2 regions of the Arthrobacter sp. alpha11c genome follow, and region 1 is predicted to be linked to the other one. Evidence: predicted binding sites of a transcription regulator. Region 1 holds the regulator's gene; the other holds the start of a gene.
The links. The regulator HrcA, encoded in region 1, represses chaperone genes, less so after heat shock. The targets are predictions, from matches to a motif close to TTNGCACTCGNNNNNNNCGAGTGCNAA.
Positions count from the first base shown of each region.

Region 1 (9,326 bases):
TGAGAAGTACGCGGCGGAACTGGCCAACCTTATTGGCGGAGATCCGGAAGATGTCCTCAAGGTTTCAGGCAAGACCGGAGTGGGCGTGGAGGCGTTGCTGGACAAAATCGTCCGTGACCTCCCGGCTCCCGTGGGCGATGCCAATGCTCCTGCCCGGGCCATGATCTTCGACTCCGTCTATGACACCTACCGCGGCGTGGTCACTTACGTTCGCGTGGTGGACGGCATGCTGCACCCGCGTGAGCGGATCCAGATGATGTCCACCCGTGCCACTCACGAACTCCTGGAAATCGGCGTCAGCTCCCCGGAGCCCACACCCTCCAAGGGCTTGGGTGTGGGCGAGGTCGGCTACTTGATCACCGGTGTTAAGGACGTCCGCCAGTCCAAGGTTGGCGATACTGTTACCAACCTCGCCAAGCCGGCATCGGAGTCGCTCAGCGGCTACGCCGATGCGAAGCCCATGGTTTTCTCGGGTCTGTACCCGCTTGATGGAACTGACTATCCTGTGCTCCGCGATGCCCTCGAGAAGCTGATGCTTAACGACGCCGCTCTGGTCTATGAGCCCGAGACGTCCGCTGCGCTGGGCTTCGGCTTCCGTGTTGGCTTCCTGGGTCTGCTCCACCTCGAAATCACCCGTGAGCGTCTTGAGCGCGAGTACAACCTCGATCTCATCTCCACAGCTCCCAACGTGGAGTACGAGGTAACGCTGGAGGACAAGAAGGTGATCCACGTGACCAACCCCAGCGAATATCCCACGGGCAAGATCTCCGAGGTCCGCGAGCCTATGGTCTCAGCCACCATCCTGGCGCCGAACGAGTTTGTTGGCGCCATCATGGAGCTGTGCCAGAGCCGCCGCGGCGTTATGGGTGGTATGGACTACCTCTCCGAGGACCGTGTGGAAATCAGGTACCGCCTGCCCTTGGCGGAAATCGTGTTCGACTTCTTCGACATCCTCAAATCCAAGACGCGCGGTTATGGCTCGCTGGACTGGAAGGCCGACGGCGAACAGGTTGCCGACCTCGTTAAGGTGGACATCATGCTCCAGGGCGAGCAGGTGGATGCTTTCAGTGCCATCACCCACCGTGACAAGGCCTATGCCTACGGTGTAATGATGACCGGCAAGCTGCGCGAACTCATCCCGCGTCAGCAGTTCGAGGTGCCCATCCAGGCTGCCATCGGATCGCGCATTATTGCCCGGGAGAGCATTCGGGCCATCCGCAAGGACGTTCTTGCCAAGTGCTACGGCGGTGACATCACCCGTAAGCGCAAGCTGCTCGAGAAGCAGAAGGAAGGCAAGAAGCGCATGAAGATGGTGGGCCGGGTTGAAGTTCCTCAGGAAGCTTTCATTGCCGCGCTGACCACCGACGAGTCCAAGGACAAGGCCAAGAAGTAGATGCCCAGCGTCCTTCCTTTGGGCGACCCGGCACCTGCGGATGGCTTGTTGCCCCCGCAGGTGCTGACCGGCGTCGAGCACCGCAAATTCGGCCTGTACGTGCATATCCCCTTCTGCGCGGTGCGGTGCGGTTATTGCGATTTCAACACCTACACGGCCACGGAGCTGGGTGGTGGGGCGTCGCAGGATGCTTATGCAGGCACGGCTGTCACTGAACTGGACTTTGCAGCCACGGCCATGGATGCCTCCGGCCTGCCGAAACGGCCACTGAGTACTGTATTTTTTGGCGGGGGGACACCCACGTTGCTCCCTGCCGAGGACCTGGCGCGTATCCTTCGCGCCGCCGTCGTGCAGTGGGGACTTGAGTCGGGCGCAGAGGTGACCACCGAAGCCAACCCCGACTCCGTGACGCCCGAGTCGCTCAAGGTGCTGGCTGATGCCGGCTTTACGCGTGTCTCTTTCGGCATGCAATCCGCGGTACCGCACGTGCTCAAAGTGCTGGACCGCACCCATACCCCGAGCCGCGTTCCCCTGGTGGTCCAGTGGGCGCGCGAGGCGGGCCTGGCCGTTAGCCTTGACCTCATCTACGGCACGCCGGGAGAGACGATGGCGGATTGGCAACTGTCCCTTGAGACTGCCCTGTCCTACGAACCCGATCACATCAGCGCCTACGCTCTGATCGTGGAGGACGGAACCAAGCTGGCAGCCCAAATCCGTCGTGGCGAAGTTCCCGGAATCGACGACGACGATCACGCCGCCAAATATGAGCTGGCCGACAAACTGATTTCGGAGGCCGGCCTGACGTGGTACGAGGTCAGCAATTGGTCGAAAACGCCTGAACAGGCCTGCCGCCACAACCTTGCCTATTGGCGGGGAGACGATTGGTGGGGGATCGGTCCGGGCGCTCACTCGCACGTCGGCGGGGTCCGCTGGTGGAACGTTAAGCACCCCACGGCTTATGCCAACAGGCTGGCTGCAGGAGACTCGCCGGCAGCTGGTAGGGAAACCCTTGACGCCGAAACCCGGGAAGTCGAGCGCATCATGCTTGAGGCACGGCTCGGTACCGGTCTCTCCGTTGACGCGTTGGACAAAGTTGGCCGCCATGCGATGGCAGGACTGATCGCTGAAGAACTCGTGGATCCAGGTGCGGCCTTCAAGGGTCGCCTGGTTCTGACGCTCAAAGGCCGACTCCTGGCCGACGCCGTTGTGCGCAGGATTCTGCCGGACTAACCGTCGGCAGAATCCGCTGGAAGCCTTGGACTACTTGATCCAGCGCAGGTTGAGCTTGTAGCGGTGGGGCTGACCGTGGTTGACACGAATACCCGCCGAGACTGAAAAGCACGTGAGTGCTACCCAGATGCCCGTGGCGATGACTGCGAAGATATTGCCCACTACGGGAAGCAGAACCAGGATATTTGCCAGGACTGCCGCGATGGTCGGAGGAAGCGTGAAGTTCAGGGCTTCCTTGGATTCCTGCGCCGTAAAGGGTCCGCGATCACGGAAGATCAGATAGATCAACAGGGACGGCAGGCATCCCAGAATTCCCCCGAAGTGCGCCAAGGTGGCCCACTGCCGGTCTTCGCTTGCCGTCAGTGGGAGTGCGTTCGCGGGCGCGCCATGGTACTGGGGCTGGCCTGCGGCGCTGCCCGGTTCTTCAGGAGCGTTCTCTGCCACGGTGTCTTCCCTTTGCTGTAAAGATGCTGCGGTGTTGCTGTCCCAGAATACTGGGTCCCGGGTCATCCCGGGACCAACGCCCCGTTACGTCTCTGGGAAAAGCGAATTCAGGAAACGCAAATCAGGACAAGGCAGTCAGGGAGTGGTAAGGAAATCGATGACTTCCTCCACCCGTCCCAGGAGCGAGGCTTCCAAGTCCGCATAGCTGCGTACCCCGCTGAGCAGGCGCTGCCAGCCGAGTCCAATGTCTTCGGCGGTTTCGTGGGGCCAACCGAAAGCGGTCAGAATACCGGTCTTCCAGTCAGTGCCTCGTGCAACTTCCGGCCACCGCTCAATACCCAGTACTTTTGGCCGGATGGCTTGCCAGACGTCTACATACGGGTGGCCGACGATCAGCACGTTTCCGGCGGCTCCGGGGACCGTCATGGCTTCCGCGGCGATGCGTGATTCCTTTGAGCCCGCTACGAGGTGGTCTACCAGGATCCCGAGCCGGCGCCCTGGCCCGGGGGAGAATGCGGCGATAGCTGACTTGAGGTCGTCCACGCCGTGCAGTGGCTCGACGACGATGCCCTCAAGGCGGAGATCATCGCCCCAGACTTTCTCCACCAGTTCGGCGTCGTGCTTGCCTTCCACCCAAATACGGCTCGCTTTGGCCACTTGGGCACGCTGGCCCAGGACCTTTACTGACCCGGATGCCGTTCGACCCGACTGCACAGACGATGCAGGGGCCTTTGCGGCCGGAGGCATGAGACGGATGGCCTGCCCTTCAAGCAGGAAACCAAACCCGAGTTGGAAGGACTTGGTCTTACCACGCCTGTCCTCAAGGGAGACGATGTGCATTCCCCCCGATTTCTCCACCCGGGTGACTTCGCCCACCCAGCCGGACTGGACGTCTTCAAGGACCATCCCGCGCTGGACAGCGACCTCGGGGAGTTGGCGTTTGGCAGGAACGGACAGATCCTGCGGGCCCCACGTATCGAAAGCCAAGGACTTCATACCCCTTTTTGCTGGTTGCGCTGGTTGTGTTGGGAATAACTCCCGCGGGCGGTTTCAATGCTAGCAACGTGCTGGCTCATACTAGACTTGTTAGCACTTGGGCATGTTGAGTGCTAAGTGAGTGCTATTTATCCGTCCGAGAAAGGCCGGGACAGTCGTCAGGAGGTGTTGCAATGAGTGAGCCACGCAAGCTTGAAGTACTGCGCGCAATCGTTGAGGATTATGTGCATTCACGTGAGCCTGTTGGATCCAAGGCACTTGTGGAGCGGCATCATCTCGGCGTTTCCAGCGCCACCATCCGCAACGATATGGCTGTGCTGGAAGAAGAAGGCCTCATCGCAGCGCCGCATACCAGTGCAGGCCGCATCCCCACGGACAAGGGCTATCGCCTGTTCGTGGACCGCATCTCGCAGGTCAAGCCGTTGTCAGCCGCGGAGCGTCGGGCCATCCACTCGCTCCTTGAAGGGCCGGACGACCTCGATGACATTCTTGAGCGCACAGTCAGGCTCCTGTCGCAACTGACCAACCAGGTCGCCGTCGTTCAGTACCCGCACTCCAACCGGGCCCTGGTCCGGCACGTCGAATTTGTCCTCCTGGCGCCAAAGCAGGTGCTCGTGGTGCTCATCGCAGATACCGGAAGCGTTGGCCAGAAGGTCATCGAGGCCGGTTCCGATGTAAGCAACGAGGCCTTGATGGCCCTGCGTTCCCGGTTCCTTGGCAGCATTGCGGGCACCCAATTGGCATTGCTGCCGCAGGTGTTGCCGTCCGTGGTTGCGCTTTGTCCGCCGGACCTTCGTGGGCTCGCGCAGCACCTTGCCCATGGTCTGCAGGCCCTGAGTGACACCAGCCGTGAAGAGCGTATCGTCATGGCCGGAACAGCCAACCTTGCGCGCTCAAACGTGGATTTCCCGTTGAGTATCGGGCCAGTGCTGGAAGCCCTTGAGGAACAAGTTGTCATGCTCCGGTTGTTGTCGGACATGGGTGATGATCCCCGCGGCGTGACAGTGAGCATCGGGCGCGAGAATCCCTATGACGGCCTGGCAGAAGCATCGGTCGTGGCAACGGGGTACGGCTCCGGTGCCAAGGTGGGAATCCTCGGACCAACCCGGATGGACTATCCCACCACCATGGCTGCCGTGCGCGCCGTGGCCCGCTACCTTTCCCGCATTCTCGGCGGCTGACGCCAGGCCCGAGATAAGAATCGCAGTAACAACAAGGAAGAGATACCGACTTTGAGCAGCCACTATGACGTTTTGGGAGTCTCGCCGGAAGCCACCGGGGAAGAGATCAAAAAGGCGTACCGCAAGTTGGCGCGCAAGCTTCACCCGGACGTCAACCCGGGGGAGGATGTCGCGGAGCAGTTCAAGGCCGTGACGCATGCTTACGAAGTGCTGTCCGACCCCCAAAAGCGTCGCGTCTACGATGCCACCGGTAACGAGAACGGCACTGACAACGGTTTCGGTGGTGGCTACTCCGGCCAGGGCTTCGCGTTCCAGGACATCTTCGATACCTTCTTCGGCGGTGGCGGCGGGCACGCTGGTCCGGCCTCCCGTGTTCGCAGGGGCCAGGACGCACTGATCAGCGTCCGCATCGACCTCAAGGATGCCGTGTTTGGTGTCAACAAGAAGCTTGAAGTTGACACGGCCGTCGTCTGCCCGACGTGCGATGGCAGCTGCTGCCGGCCGGGCACGCACCCGGAGCGGTGTGACATTTGTGGCGGCAGTGGCCAAGTCCAGCGGGCCGTTCGATCCATCTTGGGCCAGGTCATGACCACCGCACCATGTGGTTCCTGCGAGGGCTTCGGTACGGTCATCAAGGATCCCTGCAACGAGTGCAACGGGCAGGGCCGCATCCGCAGCCGCCGGTCCCTCACCATCAAGGTACCTGCCGGCGTTGCCACAGGTACGCGGATCCAGCTCTCCGGACAGGGCGAAGCGGGACCGGCAGGCGGACCTGCCGGTGACCTCTATGTAGAAATCCGCGTCAACAGTGACTCCACCTACATCCGCGAAGGCGACGATCTGCACGCTACGTTGAGCGTTCCCATGACGGCAGCAGCCTTGGGTACCGAACTGAGCCTGGAAACTTTCGACGGGCCCCAGGAGATCGACGTCAAGGCTGGCACCCAGTCCGGCGAGGTCATCACGCTTCGCGGTTTGGGCGTCACCCACCTCAGGGGCTACGGCCGCGGCGATCTCAAGGTGCACCTGCACGTTGAGACACCGGTCAAGCTGGATCCGGCACAGGAAGAGCTCCTGCAGCAGCTTGCCAAGTTGCGCGGCGAGCAGTTCAGCGAAGGCAAACTCGTGGCCAGCGGCGGCATGTTCGCCAAGCTGCGGGACAAGCTCGGTAACCTGTAGCGGTGAGCAACCCCGTTTTCTTCACGCCTGCCGGGAGCCTGGACGGTGTTGAGCCGGGCGCGTTGTTCGTCATCGACGGTGCAGAAGCCCGGCATGCCGTTACGGTGAAGAGGCTCACTGTCGGTGAAGCCGTGGACATTGCCGATGGCGCAGGCGCCCGCCTGACAGGCACGGTGGCAGAGGTCGGCCCTGGAAGTTTGTCCGTCATGGCCTCCGGTGTGATTTTCGAAGACCAGCCGGACGTGCGTTTGGTCCTTGTCCAAGCATTGGCCAAGGGTGACCGCGACGAGTTGGCCATTGAGACGGCCACCGAACTGGGCATAGACGCAGTTATCCCATGGCAGGCTGAGCGATCCATCGTCCGCTGGAAGGGGGATCGCGCTGCGAAGGCCCACGCGAAGTGGCAGTCTGTGGTCACTGCCGCGGCGAAGCAGGCCCGCCGGGCATGGATACCGGAGGTGCGTCCTATTCTGGATTCCGCGGCTTTGGCAAAGGCTGTTGCTGCCGCGGACCTGGCCGTGATCCTTCACGAGGACGCCAAGAACCCTTTGCGGACCGTCCTTGAAGCGGCGATCGTGGCTGAAGGCCGCGGGCTGGATTCGCCGCGTGAAGTCCTCTTGATCGTAGGGCCCGAAGGTGGCATCTCGCCGCGCGAGGTAACCCGCCTCAGCGACGCCGGGGCGGTCACGGCTCTCTTGGGCCACCACGTGCTGAGGTCCTCGACGGCGGGACCGCCGCCGTCGTCCTCGCCTCCGACGTCCTGGGGCGTTGGTAGGTTCTGTCGCCTTCCAGGCAACGCTAACGGACGCCGGCTCTAGCCGACGCTGAAAAGCCGCGTATCCGTGGTGGATGTGTCTGCTTGCCCGGAGTCCTGAACCTGGGACACGCGCAATTCGTATTTCCCTGGTTTCAGGGTCGCGCTGAACGAGAAGACGCCGAATTGTCCCGGTTCTCCTGTGGCTTTTGTCTGGCCGGTCAGGAGGCTGGCCTTTTCGCCATTGCCGTTGTCCCGGAGGATCTGCCAGCTGACCGGCTTGGAGCTGTCAGTGCTGCGGCCATTGAACTTAACGGCGCCGGCGGGCAGGGAGGTGTCCTCCTGCGGATCGATGATCCATAGTGGCGCCACCAAGGAAGCATCCCTGGCCATCGGTTGACCGAGCCGCACCTGGCCGAATGCCATGAAATCCGTGTGACCGTCAACCAGGATGACCACTTGGATTTGCTGCCCGGAGTTGATCAGGCCTGACGACGAGGCTGCTGCCGTGGCCGTGTAAACCAGCTGCTGTACAGCCCGTTGCGCCATGCCCGCATCAAGGTTGGAGTTGAAGGCATCCCGGGAAATATCAACGGTGATCACGTTCTTGCCCGAGATGGATGTTGCCAGGCTGCCGGGGTCTTGCCACGGGGTGAAGAAGTCGTGGTCCAGCGGCTTTTCGGCCATCATGATGCGCAGCGCCGTGGTGACCGGGTTTCCATCGCCGGAGATGTCCCTGAATTCGCGATACAGGTACACATCTTCCTTGCTCCGCCCAATCCAGTAGACCGGGATCTTAGTGGACGCCTGGGTGGTCTCCAGGGGAGCATTGCTGGCCGGAGCTTCCTGGACGCTGACTGGCGGCGCACTGGAGGTAGCTTGGGTGGGTCCACCGTTGGCGATACAGCCGGTCAGCAAAAGGACAGCAAGCATCGCGGGCGCTGCGACGGCGGACTTTTTCCGCTTTCGCCCGACGGGCTGATGGCTTACTGACTGCGCGATGGGGGTTCCTTGCCTTTGCGGCCGGTGGTTGTCGCCGGCCCGTCGAACGCGCGTAGTCTGACTACCCGCTCTGCCAGCTTGGCATATCGTCGACGGCGGCTGGCCGGGTTTGCGGGTACTGGGGGCAACTGAAACAGGATTGATACCCGCTTGATGCCGAGTTGAGACAAAATGTCGCAGCCGACGGATCGCCCCGCGGGGAAGATACGGGAGGATGCGCGGGCGAACGCCCGTGGTCTGCCGGGCTGGCGTAGGATTGAAGGCATTCCGGCATATGGCCTGGCGGTTGAGCCAGTCCCGTTGTCGAAACGATGGACCAACTGTGATCCGACCGGAGGAGAAGAGGCCGTACGGCCACCACTATGAGTGAATCCCTGAATGGGCGGCTGCGGACCGGAAACGGGAACCCAGCCACCACCGAGTTCCCGCACACCTTACCGGGCACGCGCACGGAAATCGTCACGTTCGACAACTCCGATCAGATGGTTCACTCATTGGGCAGCCATGACGAAGCCTTGCGCTACATCGAGGAGCAGTTCCCGGACGTCAATTTCCACGTTCGCGGCAATGAATTGTCCATGTCCGGTCCGTCCACGGTCATACCGCGCATCATGCGCCTTCTTGAGGAGGTCCGCGGACTGGTGGCCAGGGGAACGGTCGTTACTCCAGATGTCCTGCAGCAGCTCGTTTCCCTCCTGAGGACACAGTCAGTCCAGAATCCCGTGGATGTCCTCACCCACAACATTCTCTCGAGCCGTGGCAAAACCATCCGGCCCAAGACGTTGAACCAGAAGAACTATGTGGATGCCATCGATGCGAACACGGTGATCTTCGGTATTGGCCCGGCAGGTACTGGCAAGACCTACCTCGCCATGGCCAAGGCCGTTCAGGCCCTCCAACTCAAGGAAGTAAGCCGGATCATCCTGACCCGGCCCGCTGTTGAGGCGGGGGAACGGCTGGGCTTCCTGCCGGGAACGCTGAGCGACAAAATCGATCCCTACCTGCGGCCGCTTTACGACGCCTTGCACGACATGATGGATCCCGAGTCCATTCCCCGGCTGATGGCCGCCGGCACCATTGAGGTCGCACCGTTGGCCTACATGCGTGGACGGACGCTCAACGACGCCTTCATCATCCTGGACGAGGC
Region 1 is NZ_CP196747.1:614,000-623,325, forward strand. Features, by position in the region: gene lepA (translation elongation factor 4) at 1-1,393, shown strand, start outside; gene hemW (radical SAM family heme chaperone HemW) at 1,394-2,623, shown strand; gene ACTAQJ_RS02855 (DUF4870 domain-containing protein) at 2,654-3,067, opposite strand; gene ACTAQJ_RS02860 (DUF3097 domain-containing protein) at 3,203-4,063, opposite strand; gene hrcA (heat-inducible transcriptional repressor HrcA) at 4,237-5,244, shown strand; gene dnaJ (molecular chaperone DnaJ) at 5,296-6,423, shown strand; partial or broken gene ACTAQJ_RS02875 (16S rRNA (uracil(1498)-N(3))-methyltransferase) at 6,426-7,198, shown strand; gene ACTAQJ_RS02880 (GerMN domain-containing protein) at 7,238-8,110, opposite strand; gene ACTAQJ_RS02885 (PhoH family protein) at 8,542-9,326, shown strand, end outside.

Region 2 (19,837 bases), 650 kb from region 1:
GTTACGCGGGAGATCCCGACGCCGGTCCACGGGCGATTTTGTACGTCATCATCACTGCGGCGCTGGGACTGTTTTGGGGCGCCTTCAGCAGCGTCGATCGCTACATCCAGCAACTGATGAGCTTCAAAGTGGGCGCAATCGTCGGCGACATGATGTATGAGCGCTTCCTGGCACTGGAGTTCTGGCGCTATGACGACAAAGAAACGGTGGACCTCTACGATCGCGCCAAGCGATTCTCCGATTCCTATGCGCGGGTCCTGGACAGGATCGCGGCCATCTTTACTCAGTTGGTGTCGGTCATCCTGGCAGTCGGTGCGCTGCTGTTGGTCAGTTGGTGGATCGCCGTCATTGTCCTTATCGCCATCGTCCCGAGCGTCTACCTGCAGTTCAAACTCTCCCGAGAGCAAATAGCCCATTGGAATACCCAGGTGGATTCCCGGCGGCAACGGCGAATGATTGAGACCAACCTCCTGCGGCCCCAGCACATTGCCGAGATGCGGCTCTACGGAATCGTGGGCTATTTGATGGATCTGAGGTCCCGGCTTCGGGACGCTGACGAGCGCAGGCGGCTGGACTTCCAGAAGCGCTACATCCCCAAGCAACTCGCAGCGGACGCCCTGCAGTATGGGGCCGAAGTTGTGTCCTTGATTTGGGTGGTGGGACAAATCATTGCCAGGGCGCAGCCGGTAGGGCAGTTCCTCTACATCCAACAGATCGTCAGCCGGGCTCTGTCCACCGCCAACAACCTGGTCTCGTCACTGAGTTCCATCGACGAAGACCTTGCCAACCTCAAAGACTACGAGCTGTTCATGGCGCTTCCCGTGCCCAGCGGCCACGAGCCTCCCTTGGTGAAATCGCCTTCCGTCGTGGAAATGCGGGACATCCGGTTCAGCTATACGGGGAGTGACATTGAGGTTATCAAGGGCATATCCCTGACCATCAGGGCGGGCCAGCACATTGCCATAGTTGGTGAGAACGGCGCCGGAAAGTCCACACTGATCCGGATCCTGGCCGGTCTGTACCGGCCGGATTCAGGCCAAGTAATGCTCGACGGCGTCGATCTCACCGGTATCGACGTGACCAGTTGGCACCGGCACCTGGCGGTCCTGAGCCAGGAGTTCCTGAAGTATGAATTCGCCACCGCGGCGGAGAACATCTATCTGGGCGATGTCGATCAACCCCGGGACGAGCAACGCATCCGAAGGGCGGCCTCAGACGCCGAGGCCATGGAGTTCATCAACAAGCTGCCCAACGGCCTGGAAAACCATGTGAGCAATTGGATGGAGGATCCCCGCGGGCGCAAGGGGAGCGGCCTCTCCGGCGGGCAATGGCAGCGGCTTGCCATGGCCCGGAACTTCTACCGGGATGCCTCCTTCATGGTCATGGACGAACCAACGTCGGCCATCGATGCTTTGGCTGAGCACCGGATCTTCACCCGCCTTTTCGCCGACCGCAACAGCACCATCATTGCCATCAGCCACCGGCTGGCCACCATCGAAAAGGCAGACGTTGTGTACATGCTGGAGGATGGGCGGATTGCCGAACAGGGGACCCACAAGGAGCTTGTGGCGTTGAGGGGCCGGTACTTCCGGATGTTCGAATCCCAGCTCACCGTGGAGGAGACCAGCCAGAACACCCCTTAGGAGCAGCTTGGAACAAAACGGTGGCTTGGCCTTGGTGGGATAAACTCGAGCAGTGACTTATGAGATTGAGATTGGCCGTGGCAAGCGTGGGCGTCGTGCCTACTCCCTGGATGACATCGCGATCGTTCCGAATCGTCGGACGCGTGACCCGAAGGACGTCTCTGTCTCCTGGCAGATCGACGCCTATAAGTTCGATATGCCGGTGATTGCCGCCCCCATGGACTCTGTGATGTCGCCGGACACGGCCATTACCTTGGGCCGTCTGGGTGGTCTTGGCGTCCTGGACCTTGAAGGCCTCTGGACCCGGTACGAAAACCCACAGAAGGTGCTCGACGAGATCGCCGGCTTGGCCAACGAAACCAGCAGCCCGGCCGTCACCCACCGGATGCAGGACCTGTACCAGGCGCCCATCCAGCCAGAGCTCATCAGCTCCCGCCTGGCCGAGATCCGCGCCGCAGGCGTCACCGTGGCCGGCTCCTTGACCCCACAGCGCACCCAGGAACACTACAAGACCGTGGTGGCCGCCGGCGTCGATATTTTCGTCATTCGTGGAACCACCGTCTCCGCGGAGCACGTGTCCAAGAATCATGAGCCACTGAACCTTAAACAGTTCATCTACGAACTCGATGTCCCTGTGATCGTTGGTGGAGCGGCTGGATACACACCGGCCCTGCACCTCATGCGCACGGGTGCCGCAGGCGTCCTGGTTGGCTTCGGTGGGGGTGCTACCACCACCACGCGCCGTGCGCTGGGTATTCATTCGCCCATGGCATCGGCTATTTCAGACGTCACTGCGGCCCGCCGCGACTACATGGATGAGTCCGGTGGGCGTTATGTCCATGTCATTGCCGACGGCGGCATGGGCAGGTCGGGCGACATCGTCAAGGCCATTGCCATGGGAGCGGATGCAGTTATGCTGGGCAGCGCCTTGGCGCGCGCGGAAGAAGCTCCGGGCCGCGGCTGGCACTGGGGTCCGGAAGCGCACCACCTCGAATCGCCCCGCGGCGATCGCGTCAACGTTGGCACGGTCGGATCCCTGGAGGAAGTCCTTTTCGGGCCGGGGCACCACACCGACGGCACGTCCAACCTCATTGGCGCACTGCGCCGGTCCATGGCGACCACAGGGTACTCCGACCTCAAGGAGTTCCAGCGCGTGGACGTCGTAGTATCCCCATATTCTGGCAACTAGGACTTCTGCCAATCGGACCGGGCAACAAGTAGGGTAGGGGACTACCAGCTGTTGCGTTTGAGGAGGGGTCCGATGAGCAATGTCGCAGGCGGTCCGCAGGTGAATTCTCCGGGAGCATTAAGCCCGGAATCCCGTGCCGCATCCATTGAAGTCCTGAAAGCCACTGCCCAAGCCGGCAAACAGCTGGACATCCTGATTGTCGGCGGAGGCGTGGTGGGGGCTGGAGCAGCCCTGGATGCGGTGACCCGCGGCCTTACAGTCGGCATCGTCGAGGCGCGGGACTGGGCCTCAGGGACATCGTCGCGCTCGTCCAAGCTCATCCATGGTGGCCTCCGGTACCTTGAAATGCTTGATTTCGGGCTGGTCCAGGAGGCACTGCAGGAACGCGGGTTGCTGATCCAGCAGATCGCACCCCATCTGGTCCGTCCTGTCCCTTTCCTCTACCCGCTGACCCGTAGGTTCTGGGAGCGCCCCTATGTGGGCGCGGGAATCATGCTTTACGACACCCTGGGCCTCACTTCCGGGCACAGCCGCGGGGTTCCCATGCACAAGCACCTCTTCAGGCGCGGCACCCTCAGGGCGGCTCCCAGCCTCAAGGACGATGCCTTCGTTGGTTCCATCCGCTACTACGATGCCCAAGTGGACGACGCCCGTTTGGTGGTCAACGTTGTGCGGACCGCAGCCCACTATGGTGCCCATGCTGTGAACAGGGTGCGTGTGGTGGACTTCCTCCGGGAAGGCGAACGCGTGGTGGGCGCCAAGCTGGAAAACCAGGAAGACGGCAGCGTCTTCGAAGTGCGTGCCAAGCAGGTAGTCAATGCCACGGGAGTCTGGACGGACGAAACCCAGGCCATGGTTACGGACCGGGGACAGCTCAAAGTCAGGGCATCCAAGGGCATCCACCTTGTGGTACCGCGGGACAGGTTCCAATCCACCGTTGGGCTGATTCTGCGCACGGAGAAGTCGGTGCTCTTCGTGATCCCCTGGGGCCGCCACTGGATCATCGGGACTACGGACACGGACTGGAAACTGGACAAGGCGCACCCCGCCGCGTCCAGCAAGGATATTGACTACGTCCTGGAGCGCGTCAACAAGGTCCTCAAGCGGCCCCTCACCCGTGAGGACGTAGAAGGCGTCTACGCTGGGCTCCGCCCGCTTCTTGCAGGCGAAAACGACTCCACCGCCAAACTCTCCCGCGAACACGTCGTGGCTCATCCGGTGCCAGGCCTGGTGGTGGTGGCCGGTGGTAAATTCACCACCTACCGTGTCATGGCCAAGGATGCCGTTGATGAGGCCACCCGGGCGATGGATGAACGAGTTCCCTCCAGCTGCACCGAAACGATCCCATTGCTCGGTGCGGAGGGGTTCAAAGCCGCCTGGAACCGCCGCGCCCGCTCCGCGGAAGAAGCCGGCGTCCACGTTGCCCGCGTGGAACACCTGCTCAACCGCTACGGGTCCATGGCCTCGGAAGTGCTTGATCTCATCGCTGCGCAACCCGGGCTCGGGGAACCGCTTCCCGGGGCTGATGATTACCTTGCCGCGGAGGTTGTCTACGCCACCACCCATGAGGGCGCCCGTCATGTTCACGACGTTTTGACGCGCCGCACCCGGATCTCGATCGAAGCGTGGGACCGGGGTGTGTCAGCAGTGCCTGTAGTGGCTAAGCTGATGGGAGAAATCCTTGGCTGGAGCGAAACACAGCGGGAAAGCGAAATCAAGCACTATCTGGCCCGGGTCGAAGCTGAGCGGCTTAGCCAGCAACAACCCGACGACGAATCGGCTGACGCCGCGCGCATGGGAGTCGATGACATCGTTCCCCTTCGCTGAGCAACACAGGACCTGCGGCCGGAAGGCCACACTGGAGGGAACACGACTTGGCTGAACCACTTGACCGGTATGACGCGGAACTTACTACGCCGGACACCGTCATCCTGGAACTCGTTGCCGAGGACAAAATCGACGCTGCGGCCCAACTCGCGGAACGGCTTCACACGGCTGGTCGGATTTCCAACCTTGAGGGCTTCCTGGAGCAGGTCCATTCCAGGGAACACCAGCTGGCTACCGGGCTTCCCGGTGGCATTGGACTGCCGCATGCGCGGAGTGAATTCGTAGACCGGATTTCCATAGCCGTGGGCGTCACCAAGTTCGGCCATGCCCTGGATTTCGGTGCCACTGACGGTCCCGCCACGCTGATCCTGCTCATCGCCACGCCGGCCAGCTCCTTCTCGGACCATCTGGAAGTCCTGGCTACTTTGGCGCGCTCGCTCTCCAAAGAGTCATTCCGGGAGTCCCTGCGCCGGGCGCACGATACCGAGGTCATTTCCGAACTCATCAACTCCAGCCTGGTGTTCTTCGACCACTGAGATTCGAACATTGAGAATGGCGCCCACGGACGCGTTCAGGGCTAAGGTTCCTACCGTTCGTTTCGTTGTTCTACAGCCGGACGAAGTACGGTTAAGGGGTGTTGAAAACCGCGCTGAAACCCCGCTGGATCGCAGGACTCGTCTTTGCGCTTCTCTTGTCCGCGGTGTTTGTGCTGCTCAGCCAGTGGCAGCTCAGCCGGTCCACCCAGCACGAAGCTCCCGTTTCCCCCAGCATTGAAGAGGTCAAGCCCCTGGTGGACGTCCTGCAGCCGGGGCAGTTTTTCCCCGGTTCTGTTTCGGACCAGATGGTTAGCGCCACCGGGTCCTACGATCCCGCCAAGCAGGTCCTGGTTGAGGGCCGCCTGTACAACGGCCAGAAGGGATTCTGGATTGTCTCGGGCTTCGCGGTGGACAATGCTCCCAAACTGAGCGGTGTCGCCGCCTCGCCCAAAACCTGGATTCCAGTAGCCCGGGGCTGGGTGGCGGACGCCGCCCAAGCCGGTCCGCCGCCGTCGGGCACCATCACGCTGACCGGCCGCCTGCTTCCGTCTGAAGCGCCGGTGCCAAACGTCGACGCCGGTCCAGACCGGGCGTCGGCGGTGGCCGTTGCCGAACTCATCAACATCTGGGACGTCTCCAGCTACCAGGGCTTCATTGCCGCAACATCCGAAGTAGCTGGTGGTGTTCCCGTCGCCGCCGATGACGCGGTAAAGGCCCTCAATATCCCGGCGCAGCCGCCGGAACAACAGGTCAACTGGCTGAACCTCTTCTATTCAGTTGAGTGGGTGGTCTTCGCAGGATTCGCACTGTACATCTGGTGGCGGATGGTGGCAGACGACTACCGTCGCGGCCTCGAAGACGACGAGTTCGACACTCACGACGACGGATTCGACGGCGGCTTCGACGATGACAAAGTCCACCCCAACCAACCGACAAGCCCTGAACCCCAGCAACCTGGGCCAGAACAAAAGGTGCAGTAATGATTGAGCCCAAGCCGGCCATCCAGCCCGAGCAGTCCGGACCCAAGCCGAAGAAGCGCAGGTTTGGCGGAACGGAAGCCCAAATCCGTTCGGCGCTGAAGTTCTACAAAGTCATGGCCTACCTGACCGGTGCCATGCTTCTGCTGCTCTGCGCGGAACTGATTGCCCGTTACGGTTTCGGCGTATCGCTCTTTGCCGGTGGCACGGATGCCGTCACGGGTAAGCCCTTCGGCTTCGGATTCGCTGAGTCTGAGCCCAAGGGCGTGATCGGCGGCTTCAATATCTCCACCACTGTATTGATCGTCCACGGCTGGATGTACGTGGTCTACCTGGTCTCCAACTTCCGGTTGTGGTCGCTCATGCGCTGGCCTTTCTCCAAGCTGGTCCTGTTGGCCCTGGGCGGTGTGGTACCCCTGATGTCGTTCATCGTGGAGAAGAAGTTCCATGCCCAGGTTGAAGCGGAACTGGCAGCCAACCCGCAGGCCTCAAAGCGCTACTAGCCGCGGCCAGGGCCAGGCCAGCAGGCGTCAGGGTGTGAGATGCCTAACGACCAGCCCGTAATTGACCTCTTCGGGCCACTGCCAACGTGCACCGGGGCGGCCCGGCAAAGTAGTCTTGGTTGGTGACTACTCCCACCGCACCCCAGACTTCCCAGAAGCCGGTGCTGGTTGTTGACTACGGTGCCCAGTACGCGCAGCTGATTGCCCGCCGCGTCCGCGAAGCGAATGTGTATTCGGAAATTGTTCCGCATACCTTCACCACCGAGCAGCTTCTGGCCAAAAACCCGGCAGCCATCATCCTTTCCGGCGGACCTTCCAGCGTCTACGCAGAAGGTGCTCCGCGCGTCGGAGCGGACCTTTTTGAAGCCGGGGTACCCGTTTTTGGTATCTGCTACGGCTTCCAGGCAATGGCCAACGCGCTGGGCGGCAAGGTGGCCGAGACGGGCCTCCGGGAGTACGGCGCCACCGAAGCACTGGTGGTTGGCGATGCCCGCTCGATTCTTGACGGTGTGCCCTCCTCACAGAACACCTGGATGAGCCACGGCGACTCCGTCCAGGAAGCTCCCGAGGGTTTCGAAGTGCTGGCCACGACGGCCGGCGCCCCGGTAGCCGCCTTTGCCAACGAGGAAAAGCGCCTCTACGGTGTGCAGTGGCACCCGGAGGTCAAGCACTCCGTGCACGGCCAGCACGTCCTGGAGAACTTCCTGTTCAAGGGCGCTGGTCTCAGCCCCAACTGGACCACGGGAAATATCCTCGAAGAGCAGGTGGAACGTATCCGCCAGCAGATCGGTGATTCCAAGGTCATCTGCGGTCTTTCCGGCGGCGTGGATTCTGCCGTTGCCGCAGCCCTGGTCCAGAGGGCCGTTGGCGACCAGCTGACGTGTGTCTTCGTGGATCACGGTCTCCTTCGCGAAGGCGAAGCAGAACAGGTTGAACGCGACTTCGTCGCTGCTACGGGCGTCAATCTGTATGTTGCCAACGAGCAAGAGCGCTTCCAGTCTGCGTTGGCCGGAGTCAGCGATCCCGAGACCAAGCGCAAGATCATTGGCCGGGAATTCATCCGTGCCTTCGAGGAAGCGGAGCGGGCCATCATCGCCCAGGCAGCTGCCGAGGGGGAGAAGATCAAGTTCCTGGTCCAGGGCACGCTGTACCCGGACGTCGTCGAGTCCGGCGGCGGCGAGGGCGCTGCGAACATCAAGAGCCACCACAACGTGGGTGGGCTTCCCGAGGACCTGCAGTTCGAACTCGTTGAGCCGCTGCGCGCCCTGTTCAAGGACGAAGTCCGCGCGGTGGGTGCCCAGCTGGGCCTGCCTCAGGAAATCGTCGGCCGCCAGCCGTTCCCCGGCCCTGGCCTCGGTATCCGCATCGTCGGTGAAGTCACCAAGGAGCGCCTTGACCTGCTTCGCAAGGCTGACGCGATTGCCCGTGCCGAGTTGACCGCGGCCGGCTTGGACAACGATGTTTGGCAGATGCCGGTGGTTCTGTTGGCTGATGTCCGCAGCGTCGGCGTCCAGGGCGATGGCCGCACCTACGGCCACCCGATCGTTCTCCGTCCGGTATCGTCCGAGGACGCAATGACGGCCGACTGGTCGCGCTTGCCGTACGACCTCCTGGCCCGCATCTCCAACCGCATCACCAACGAAGTGGATGGAGTTAACCGCGTGGTGCTGGACGTCACCAGCAAGCCGCCGGGAACCATCGAGTGGGAATAGCATTTTGAGTGGCCGGCCTCCTCTGGGAGGCCGGCCACTATTCTTTCGGCTGTGAAATGACGGCGAATTTCGCATTGGCACAGTGTTGCGGAGCGGGCTGAAGGAGTATTCCCGCTACCCTCGAAAGTATGCCGGTATGGTCCAAGGCGTCTAAAGCTAGTACAGAAAAGAAGGCAGCAGTTGTGTCATTAGGTCAAGGCCAGGAAGAGGGCTCCGAAGAGCTCCGGAAATGGCTGTCCGGACTTAAGCCCGTTACAGGGGCGGACACGATGCTGCGTTTCGTGAAGACGCCCGAAGGCGCCATCGATCTCAGCAACGCACATCCCTCGGGCCTCGCGCAGCTGCTGGCGGGGCGTAGAACGAGGCTGTCCACGCTTATCCGCGACCGGCAGCAATATCTGGTGGCGGCACGGGCTGCACGCAACATCCGGTCCAAAATTTTTGAGCTCAGCAATGATCGGGGTATCGAGGCCGGGTACCTCTCCGCGGGCACGGTGGTGTGGACTTCAGCCGTAGGTGGCAAACCCCAGCGGGTATCGGCCCCTGTCATGCTGACCTCCATTGTCCTGACTGTTCGCCCGGGCGAGGACGATTTCGAGCTGCAGCTCACCGAGCAAGCACGCATGAACCCGGCGTTGGTGCGTCATCTGAAGACCGTCCATGGCATCGTCTTCGACGTCAATGCAGTAGCCCGCATGGCCTACAACACGGCCAGGCTTGACCCCCAGCCCGTCCTGGATCGCCTGGCTACCCTGGTTCAGCCCATTCACGGCGCCGAGGTTGAATTCAACTTGCTTGTGACCACTTTGGCTGATCTTTCGGGAAACCTGGACGATCCGTGGATCAACATGAACAACCCCACCGTGGCTGCCCTGGCTACCGCTGCCAATGGTGGTGAGATCGAGCCCGAACCCATCAAAGCGGGGCGGTTCGCCAGCCTCGATGAACGCGACCCGGCAGACGAACTACTTTTGCTCGATGCTGACACGGACCAACAGTATGTGGTGGACGCTGTCCGCGCAGGAGATTCGCTGGTTGTCAGCACCCCACCAGGCAGCGGCCAGACCCAGACGGCAATCAATGCGATTGGCGCCTTGGTCAGCGAAGGCAAATCCGTCCTCGTGGTGGGGGACCGGCAGTCCAGCCTGGCGGGACTTTCTGGGCACCTGGAGTCGCTGGGCCTGGATTCGATGTTGTTCCGTCCGGGCAACGGCACCACACCACAGCAGCTCAAGGGCCAGCTGGTCCGTGCCATCATGCGCAATGAAAAGGCGCTGGAACCGCAGCTTGGGAACCTCCATCAGACGCTGATCGGACACCGGCATGCCTTGATGGACCATGTTGCCTCGCTCCACAACGTCCGCGAACGTTGGGGCTGCTCGCCGTACCAGGCTATGCAATCGTTGGCCGAATTGACGTCCATCCACCCGGCGCCGTCCACCACAGTGCGCCTCAAGCGCAGCGTGCTGGACAACATCAAGGACCGTGAAGAACTGGCTGGCCGCTTGCGTCGTGCTGCCGAGCTGGGGAGCTTTAGCCGGGCTTCCACCTCCAGCCCTTGGTATGGTGCCCGCCTCGTAACCCGCAAGGAGACAGAAGAGGCCCAACAGCTTGCCCGCATCGCCGAGGAGAAACTTCCCGTCCTGCGCGAGCGTATGAAGCAGGTTTCGGATCACGCCGAGATCCGTTTGGCGGACACCTTCACTGAGTGGGGCGCACAGCTTGAATTGCTGATTGCCGTGCGCGAAAGCCTGGACAAGTTCACTCCGGACATTTTCGATCGCCCGGTGCATGACCTCATCTCTGCAACTGCAAGCTCTGCGTGGCGACGGGAGCGCAATCTGGAGATGCCCTCCATGCAGCGTTCGAGGCTGCGGCGCGTGGCAAAGGAATATGTGCGGCCGGGCGTTCACATAGCGGACCTGCACAGCTCCCTGGTCCTCGTCCAGGAGCAGCGTGCCCTGTGGGCAGGCTATGCCACCACCCAGCGCCACCCAGCGGTGCCGTCCGGGCTCGCTGACCTCGGGTCCTTGTATCGCGAACTGGATGGCGAGCTTCGCCGCCTGGGTGAGGCGCTCAAGCACACCTCTGCCGGTGGTCCGCTCCACCAGACTCCGTACCTGGAACTCATGGAGCGGCTCGAAAAGCTCGTAGCGGACACAGCAACGCTTGAAACACTCCCGGAGCGCACGCTCCTGATTGAGGAGATGCGCGAGCACGGACTCGGCGAGCTGCTCGCTGACCTGGCTGCCCGTGAAGTGCCGGCCGCTTCGGTCGCAGCCGAGCTGGACCTCGCCTGGTGGCAGTCTGCCTTGGAAGCAATGATCAGTGGTGACGACTACCTCGCCATGTCCGACGGCGACTCCCTCCGCCGTCTTGAAGCCGAGTACCGCCTTGCGGACCAAGCCCACATTGCCAGTGGTGCTGCGCGTTTGCGGTGGCAGTTGGCCCGGAAATGGGGCGAGGGGATAGTGGAGCACCCTCGGCAGGCTGAGTTGCTTCGTGCCCTGCTCAAGGATGGTCGGGTGACTCTCCCGGCTTTGAGTGCGCAGGCTCCTGACCTCGTACCCATGCTTGTTCCGGTGTGGTCTGTGAGCCCCTACCTGTTGACGGGAGTTCTTCCCGCGGAGCAGAAGTTTGACGCCGTGATCATCATCGATGCCGAATCGACGTCGCTTCAGGCCGTCCTTCCGGCGATTGCGCGAGCCCGGCAAGTCATAGCCTTCGGTGATGCGAAGATCGCGAATGCCCGCACCTTCAGCGTGGCCGTGGAGCCTCCTGTGGCGGGAGTGGCCAGCCACGAGACCGTGGACAGTGCGTTCAAGGCCCTGGCACGCGTCCTGCCCACCTGGCAGCTGAACTGGGTTTACCGGGCGGTCGATGAGGACCTGATCCTGCAGTTGAGCAAGAACTACTACGACGGCGGCCTCCGGCGTTTGCCCGACGGCAGTTCGGTGACGGGCCTGGATCGTTCGATCCTGGTGGAGTACATCCCCGATGGAACCGGACTCCCGGGCGCCGACCATGAGGGCGTTGAGTCCGTTACGGCGGAGGTCAACCGCGTGGTAGACCTTGTCTTCGAGCACGCCAGATTGCGGCCCCGAACCTCGTTGGCTGTGGTCACGGCCAGCCTGCGCCACGCTGCGCGGATTGGCGAGGCTATCCGGCTTCAATTGCCCAACCACCCCCTGTTGTCCGCTTTCTTCGGAGCTGGCCCTGAGTCCTTCCGCGTAGTGGACCTCGAGCGAGCCCAAGGACTGGTGCGTGACCATGTAATTTTCTCTCTGGGCTACGGCCGGACACCTCATGGCCGCGCCTTGCACTCGTTCGGACCCCTGTCAACCGAGGGCGGACGAAACCGCTTTGCCTTGGCAATGACCCGCGCCCGCCGTTCCATGCACGTCCTGAGCTGCTTCCGCCCGGAAGATCTGGATCTGGATCGCCTGGCGCACGGAGCTGTGGACTTTTACGAACTGCTGGACAGGGAACTGTCCGGGAACAGCAACCTTGGAACTCCTGCCTCGCGCGCCGTTGCCAGCGAACAGGCCTTGGGGGAGGACCCTCTGGTTGCCGATCTCGGCGAGAGGTTGCGGGCCAGGGGTGCCCGCGTGTGGCACCTTTACGACGGTGTCCTGGACATTGCCGCCGCCGCCGATCCCATCCACACGATTGGACGGGAAGGCGCCGAGATTCCCACGCCAGTGGCAATCGAGTCCGATGGCACGGAACGTTACCGGCGCATGAGTGTCCGTGAACGCAGCCGTCTGAGGCCCCAACTGCTCGAACGCATGGGCTGGCGTTACATGTCCCTGTGGACCATTGAAGTGTTCACGGATCCTTCGTCCTGCGCAGATCGAATCGGGTCATATTTGGGACTTGAGAACCATGTTCCCCAGGCCGCCCCGCCAGCGGAGCATGGCTTCCTGGACATGGATGTTGAACAATTGAATCTGGACAATGCAGGTTCCTCGTATGCCAGCTCCTCGTATGGGATTTCCTCGTACAGCAGCTCCTCGTACAGCAGTTCCTCCGCAACCCGGGCTTCGCATCGGCAAAGCCCGGGAAGTGCCCAGGCATCGCTGGAATCCCAGCAACCCGGACAGGCAGATGTGAACAGGCGGAGGGGGGCGGATGGCGAACCAAGCAACGCAGAAGCCAGCAATCCAACCCCCAGTGATCCAGAGGATGGGACTGAAGTACCAGTGAATGCACAGGGAACCGGCAACGAAAGCGGCTCTGACGAACAGACCGCAGCTGTGGGCGCCGAAAACGCTGAAGAGAAGGCAGAGTCAAAGACACCAGCGGCGAAGCAAGCCTCCGGTGGAATCTTGCCTACCAAGGCCGCTGAAGACGATCCCCGGCGTTGGGGCGACGAAGGCAACTATGACCATGAGCAGTGGTTGAAGGAGCAGAAGCCCCCGCATTGGGGCTGATTGGGTCATGGAATCCAGGCCCTGCATTAGGGATTGACCAAAACAAAGAAAAGCTTGCCTTGCGTTGATGCGCCGGCAAGCTTTTCTGCTTGTGGAGGATCTGCAGCCACTACCATCAAGCCGTCGGTGTCGCTGGTTCCGAGCCATTGGCCGGGTTTACCCCCTTGGGCGGATGTCCATAGGACAGGGACGGAGGCGGCCAGGACTTCGGTTTGCCGGGACTCGTCGTATGATCCGGCGGCGGTAAGTACTACATTCACCAGCTGTCCCGGGGACAGAAGCTGGATGGATGAAGGGTCAGCCATGCGAAGGGGGACCGCAGCTGAGCCTACGGGTGCACCGGTGAGAAGTCCCGGCCCCAAAAGATTGGATTCAGTGGGAATCTGCCCTTTGGTCAAGGGCGAAGCCAGCTGGCGTCCCACCAGCGAAACGTGATCCTCCAGGGCTCCGGAAATCGCGAGGTCGGGCGGCACCGCAACAGTGGTGAAGTCAGCTTCGGTGAGGCTGGTGCCTGCTGCGAGGTCATGGGCAGCGACGAGAATGCTGACCCGCTGCTCAGAGGCAGGGGTTAGCTGTTGGACAGTAATGCCAGTGGCCAGGCAGAGCAGCAGTGCAACTGTCAGCCGACGATTCCGGGAGACCCAGAAGTTCAGGCTCTGTCTGGGGCCCAGTCTCACTTGGCGATGTGGCCCCTGCTTCCGGGGGAGGAAAGAGCCAGCCGTGCTGGTGGGCTTGTTCCGGGAGCGACCACGGCCCCTGGCAAGCGGAGTGGGGTGTTCGCGGCCGGGGAGTGGCGAAATGGTTGACTTTAGTGGCATGACGCCACGTTAGCCACCGGGCTCGGCCGCCCAACAGCGGCCGGGTGCCCTATGTGGAAAAGTGCTGGCTAGCTTGCTGCGGCTGCGGCTGCTGGTGCAGGCGTGGCAGCAGGGGCAGGAGTCGCCGGGGAGGAGGGCGCAGCGGAGACGGTGCTGCCCTTGGCATCGCGCGAATCCGTGCGGTAGAAGCCCGAGCCCTTGAAGACAACGCCGACGCTGTTGAACTTCTTGCGGAGCGCGCCCTGGCATTCAGGGCACTCCGTCAGGGAGCTGTCAGAGAAGGACTGGACGATGTCAAAGGCATGGTCACAGTCTTTGCAGGCGTATGCGTATGTGGGCACTGAGTTCCTCCTTCAGGACAAGGTTCAGGTCCTGTGGAGCCGTGGCGGAGAATCTCCGCATTAGCAGTCGCAGGGCCTGAGTGCCAATTCTATCATCCGCATCCCGCTCATTCGCTATCTGCCAACTCCACGTAAATGCGGGACTTCACGTAGCGTCAACCAGGTCACTCCCCACCGCCAAGCGTGATGATTCCCGACGGCGTCAACGCATCCGGCACCGGGCGGTCAAAAGGCTCGGCAGGGATAGCTCCGGAAGGCAACACATCGTCGTCGTACACCACCGCAATGGTGGGTGGCCGCCCACCGGAACTGTCCAGGCGTTGGAGGAGTCGGTCGTAGTAGCCGCCACCCTGTCCGATGCGGTTGCCATCCCGGTCCACAGCGGTGGCCGGCATGAAGATGCCCGCAACAGCGCTCACCACAGCACTGTCCAAACGCTCGCCTTCGGGTTCGTCGATGGGTGCGTAGTCGGACCGAACGAAGGCTGTCTCCGGCGTCCAGTACACCCAGCTCAGCTGGCGCCCGGCCTCGCAGACGGGAAGCAGGACCTGGTGGCCGGCGTTGTGGAGCCCTGCGATCAGGGGCATGGTTGGGGGTTCGTGGGAGACGCCGACGTAGATCGCGAATGTCCTGGGGGATCCGGCCGAAATCTTCCGGGCCCATGCCAAACCGTGCAGGGCAATTGATTCGCCGGCTTGGGCTACTTGCTCCTTGGAGAGGCTGCGCCTGTAGCGGCGTCGGCTGCTGCGGATGTCTTCCTTCGATGCCATTTTTGTCCGATCATGAGATTCGCGCGGGCTACCGTGGTCTACGTAAAGCAGCAAATCCGCTCCAGTTCAAGGGCTGTTTCTGCGTCTTGCCACGGCGAGGGTTTACCCGTTGATGTATTCCTTCCGTTACATTAGTCCGGTGACTCTCGATAACAATGCTGTCCGTAAGGCCGTCATCCCCGCAGCGGGTCTTGGTACCAGGTTCCTCCCCGCCACAAAGGCGATGCCGAAGGAAATGCTGCCCGTGGTTGACAAGCCAGCCATCCAGTACGTCGTCGAAGAAGCGGTGAAGGTTGGCCTGCACGACGTCCTGATGATCACCGGGCGCAGCAAGCGCGCCCTGGAAGATCACTTTGACCGTGTGCCGGCGTTGGAAGCAACGCTGGCAGCGAAGGGCGATACTGCCAAGCTTGAAGCCATCCAGTCCGCCACCAACCTGGGCGACATCCACTACGTCCGCCAGGGCGACCCCAACGGCCTCGGCCACGCGGTCCTCCGTGCAAAGCAGCACGTCGGGTACGAGCCGTTCGCCGTTTTGCTGGGCGATGACCTGATCGATCCCCGCGAGGACCTGCTCAGCGAAATGATCGCTGTCCAGCAAAAAACCGGTGGTTCCGTTGTTGCCCTCATTGAAGTTGAGCCTTCCAAGATCAGCGCCTACGGTTGCGCCGACGTCGAGGAAAACGGTGAAGACGGCTACGTCCGCATCAAGCAGCTGGTGGAAAAGCCGTCCCCCGAAGAAGCTCCGTCCAACCTTGCCGTGATCGGCCGCTACGTTCTCCACCCTGCGGTGTTCGACGTCCTGGAGAAGACTGCCCCCGGACGCGGCGGAGAAATCCAGCTGACGGATGCCCTTGAGGTTCTGGCTGCCGGGGAAGGTGAAGGCTACGGCGTTTATGGCGTTGTCTTCCGTGGACGCCGCTATGACACCGGTGACAAGTTGAGCTACTTGAAGGCCTGCATCGAGTTGGCATGCGAACGTGATGACCTGGGCCCCGAGCTCCGCGAGTGGCTGCCCACCTTCACTGCCGGTCTTCCCAAATAACACCGGTGTACGGCTCTGCGATCTGGCCGGTAACGCTGGAAAGCGGAGCCTTGGTGCTCCGGCCAATCCGTTACCGCGACAAGCGGGAGTGGTCTGAAGTCCGTTCGCGGAACAGTGAATGGCTTGCACCCTGGGAGGCGTCCAATCCTGCGCCGGGTGGACGCCTGCCCAGCTACCGCCAAATGGTGGCATCCCTGAATGCGCAGGCCCGGCAGTCCACGGCCTTGCCTTTCCTCATCACGGAGCGGACCGAGGGTTTCCGTGAGCCGCAAATTGTGGGTCAGTTGACGGTCTCATCCATCGTGTGGGGTTCGGCGATGATGGCTACCCTGGGTTACTGGGTTGACAAGGAACGCGCCGGGCACGGTATTGCTCCCACTGCAGTTGCGATGGCTACGGACCACTGCTTCCGGACCCTTGGCCTGCACAGGATGGAAATCAATATCCGGCCGGAGAACGCGCCAAGTCTCCGGGTGGTGGAAAAGCTCGGATTCCGGGACGAGGGCTACCGGCTGAGATACTTGCACATCAATGGCGAGTGGGCGGATCATCGCTCTTTCGCGCTCACGTCGGATGAAGTTCCGCAGGGACTCCTTGACGGGTGGCTCAGAGGAAGAACAGGCAGGTCATAGGCCCTTTTGAGCCGTATCTCCATTCATTTGCGGACTCGCCGACGACACACCGACCGCAATGCCGCCGCCCCTGATGATTTGCTTCTACGGTTTTGAATGTGGACTTCCCTCTCAGCAGCTCAGTGATACTCGTGGTCACTGTCGCGCTTTGGATGGTATGGGTCGCTCCTTACGTACTTCGGAACAGACGGCAGCAGGTCCAGGCAGCCACTGTTTCAGCAGAGGCATTTGACGACGAACCAGACGAAACGCAGGCAGGGGTGGTACTGACTTTGGCACCCCGGCAGGAGAAACCGATGGAGACCATGCACAGCAAAGCACCGGCGTCGCCCCAGGAATCCAGCGTGGCTGAGTCGTCTCCCAGGAAGCCGCCCCCAACTCCCTTTACGATCCGTTATGCCCGGCTCACCTTGGCCCTTGCCGGCCTTGCTTTATTGCTGACTGCCATTGTTTCGGGCGTGCTGCGGCTGTTCGGCACAGGTACCGTCTGGCTGCCGTTGGTGTCGTTCGTGGGTGCCGTACTTGCCGTGGTGACTTTGCGGCGACTCGCCCTCCGGGATCTCCGGGAACGCCGCGCGCGTCGGGCTGCCCCGGTGGTGCCCATCCAAACCCCGGCACGGTACCTGCCAAAGGAACCGTTCGTCGAAGCCAAGGAAGTACCGGTTTTCGATGCTGAGGCTGGAAAGCTCGAAGCCGCTCGGCTTTCCGCAGTGGAACTACGCCAGGCTGCCTTGGCTGTTGCCCTTGCCGCCGGAGACAAGTCCGCCGGCGACAAGTCCGCTGGTGACAGGTCCGCTGAAGCGGCCGCTGGTTCCGAAGATGCCAGCTGGGAACCGGTTGAGGTTCCCAAGCCCACTTACGTTGGTGCCGCCAAGGCGCCGCGCCCCGCTCCCGAGCCCTTGGATCTTCCTGAAGCTCCCAAGCCCGTGGGCAAGCCCGTGCTGAAGCAAAGTGTTGAGCAGGCGGAGGCCGCCACAGCTGCGCAGGTGCGTACTGCATCCAAGGGGCAGAGTGCCCTGAGCAACCTGGACGATGTCCTGCAGCGTCGCCGCGCCTAGCCCGGCATGACCACGCTCTGTGTTGCTGGTGGCACCGGCCAGGTAGGCCGTGAAGTTGTTCGCCAAGCGCTGGACGCCGGGCTCAAAGTATCTGCCCTGAGTCGCCACGTGCCGCCTCCCGGTTCGGAGAAGCATTACGACGCCGCCACCTACTTTGCTGGCGACGTCACCACAGGCGATGGCCTGGCAGCTGCGCTGGCGGGTGCCGACGTCGTCATTGATTGCCTTGAGGGTCAGTTCGGGAAAGCCCAAAAGCAATTTGCCGACGGCGGGGAGCGTCTTCTTGGCGCGGCTCACCAGGGAGGTGTTCGCAGGGCTGTGGCGTTGTCGATTATCAACTGCGACAAGAGCGCCCATTCCTACTATGTCTCCAAAGCGGCAAAGGAACGGGTCTACGCGAGGGCCGAACTGGAAACGGTGGTTATCAGAGCCACGCAATTCCACAACCTGGTGGAAATGATCTTTGCTGCAGGCGCAAAGACGCGGTTGATTCCGGCATTCAAGGGAGTGCGCTTCCAAACGATTTCACCCAGGGAAGCCGGAGCTGCATTGCTCGAAGCTGCGCTGGAACCGCCTTCTCCCGAGCAGCACCGGGTCAGGACCATTGCCGGCCCCGAGGTGCTGGCCATGAAGGACATGGCGGAGTCGTGGAAGGCCATTACTGGCGCCCGAGGCAAGGTTCTGGAAGTCCCACTGCCGGGTGCCATGGGTGCCTACCTGCGCGCAGGACTCAACCTCATGCCCGAGCAAAGGTATGGTACTGAAACGTTCGTGTCGTGGTTGGAAAAGCGCCGGGAAACTTTGTAGCCTAGGGACACTGGTCCGGCCGTAAGCCGTGTCCAGGGGCTATAGCTCAGTTGGTAGAGCGCTTCGTTCGCATCGAAGAGGTCAGGAGTTCGAATCTCCTTAGCTCCACAGATACAAAAAACCGGCCAGGCACAATATGCCTGGCCGGTTTCTTATGGGAGTTTAGAGGGGTTGGATGTTCTCCGCCTGAGGTCCCTTAGGGCCTTGGGTGATGTCGAACTGGACCTTCTGGTTCTCGTCCAAGGAACGGTATCCGCTGGAGGTAATTGCGGAATAGTGGGCGAATACATCCGGGCCACCGTCGTCCGGGGCAATAAATCCGAAGCCCTTTTCAGCGTTGAACCATTTTACTGTGCCTGTAGCCATGCTTGTTTTTCCTTCACGGGTCGCTGGTCGGTACCGCTTGTCGGATCACCGTCCCCGCCACTCACATTATTGAGCCTATGTGCCGATCTGACATGGGGCAACAGATTCTGCCGTGCCTTTCGTAATGTCGTTGTGCCGGGGTACGCTGTCGGGCTGTGGTTGGAAGAGCCTGGCGACGGCGGATGCCCTCTAGAATTACCCTGTGAACGACTCCCTTCCTCCGTGCCCCGAATGCTCCAGTGAATACACGTACCAGATGGGCGCGCTGTTGGTTTGCCCTGAATGCGCCCACGAATGGTCACCCGCGGCCGAGAGCGACGGGCAGGTGCATGTCATCAAAGACGCCGTGGGCAACATCCTGAGTGACGGCGACACCGTCACGGTGGTCAAGGACCTCAAAGTGAAGGGCAGTGCCACGGCCATCAAGGTCGGCACCAAAGTGCGGAACATCCGGCTCGTCGACGGCGTGGGAGACCACGATATTGACTGCAAAGTGGACGGATTCGGCCCCATGCAGCTCAAGTCCAGCGTTGTGAAGAAAGTCTGACGGGAGCCTTAGAAAATGACCGGGACCCCAGCTTCCAAAGGCCTCAACGGCCCCATCCTGGTAGGCGTCATGCCCGGGCAGCGGCCTGTCGTCGTCGAGCGTGCCGCTGAGGTGGCGCTCAGCGCCGGGCTCCCGCTGGTGTGTGCGTTCGTCGATGTGACCGTCTATCCCGTGGACGGCACCACGGGCGGGCCGTCGGCCCCGATTGATCCCGACGGCGTGGACGATGACGCCGAGAGCGCCCCGGAATCCGTGCGGACAGCAATTGCCACCCAGTTGGCCGAAGCTGATCTGAACTGGTCCATCGTTTCCCTGGCAGGGGAGCCGGCACGGGCGTTGGCCCGTGAGGCCGAAGATATCGGGGCGTCCATGATTGTGGTGGGCTCCAGGGACCGCAAGCTCGGTTCGGCCGTCAAAGAGCTGACGGCGGGCTCCATTGCCCGGCAGCTCTTCCACCGCCAGGACCGTCCTGTACTCGTTGTACCCGTGGAGCCACGGGTGCCGGTGGATGATGACGACTGAGATCAGGCGTCCCGTCCATCTTCACTGGGGGTTCATCGGAATAGTGGCCGCAGGTGGCGTCTTGGGGGCGCTCGCCCGCTACGGCCTCGGACTCTTGATTCCCGCGCCAGG
Region 2 is NZ_CP196747.1:5,079,946-5,099,782, forward strand. Features, by position in the region: gene ACTAQJ_RS23695 (ABC transporter ATP-binding protein) at 1-1,643, shown strand, start outside; gene ACTAQJ_RS23700 (GuaB3 family IMP dehydrogenase-related protein) at 1,696-2,832, shown strand; gene ACTAQJ_RS23705 (glycerol-3-phosphate dehydrogenase/oxidase) at 2,905-4,659, shown strand; gene ACTAQJ_RS23710 (PTS sugar transporter subunit IIA) at 4,707-5,195, shown strand; gene ACTAQJ_RS23715 (SURF1 family protein) at 5,294-6,175, shown strand; gene ACTAQJ_RS23720 (DUF3817 domain-containing protein) at 6,175-6,675, shown strand; gene guaA (glutamine-hydrolyzing GMP synthase) at 6,798-8,387, shown strand; gene ACTAQJ_RS23730 (AAA family ATPase) at 8,516-12,820, shown strand; gene cpaB (Flp pilus assembly protein CpaB) at 12,847-13,638, opposite strand; gene ACTAQJ_RS23740 (FmdB family zinc ribbon protein) at 13,707-13,979, opposite strand; gene ACTAQJ_RS23745 (5-formyltetrahydrofolate cyclo-ligase) at 14,144-14,749, opposite strand; gene galU (UTP--glucose-1-phosphate uridylyltransferase GalU) at 14,862-15,794, shown strand; gene ACTAQJ_RS23755 (GNAT family N-acetyltransferase) at 15,800-16,426, shown strand; gene ACTAQJ_RS23760 (hypothetical protein) at 16,558-17,484, shown strand; gene ACTAQJ_RS23765 (SDR family oxidoreductase) at 17,491-18,291, shown strand; tRNA gene ACTAQJ_RS23770 (tRNA-Ala) at 18,327-18,399, shown strand; gene ACTAQJ_RS23775 (cold-shock protein) at 18,454-18,657, opposite strand; gene ACTAQJ_RS23780 (zinc ribbon domain-containing protein YjdM) at 18,860-19,204, shown strand; gene ACTAQJ_RS23785 (universal stress protein) at 19,220-19,726, shown strand; gene ACTAQJ_RS23790 (fluoride efflux transporter FluC) at 19,713-19,837, shown strand, end outside.
Region 2: ACTAQJ_RS23740 (FmdB family zinc ribbon protein) is a predicted target of HrcA. The motif match lies at 14,040-14,066, and genes of this name have one in related genera.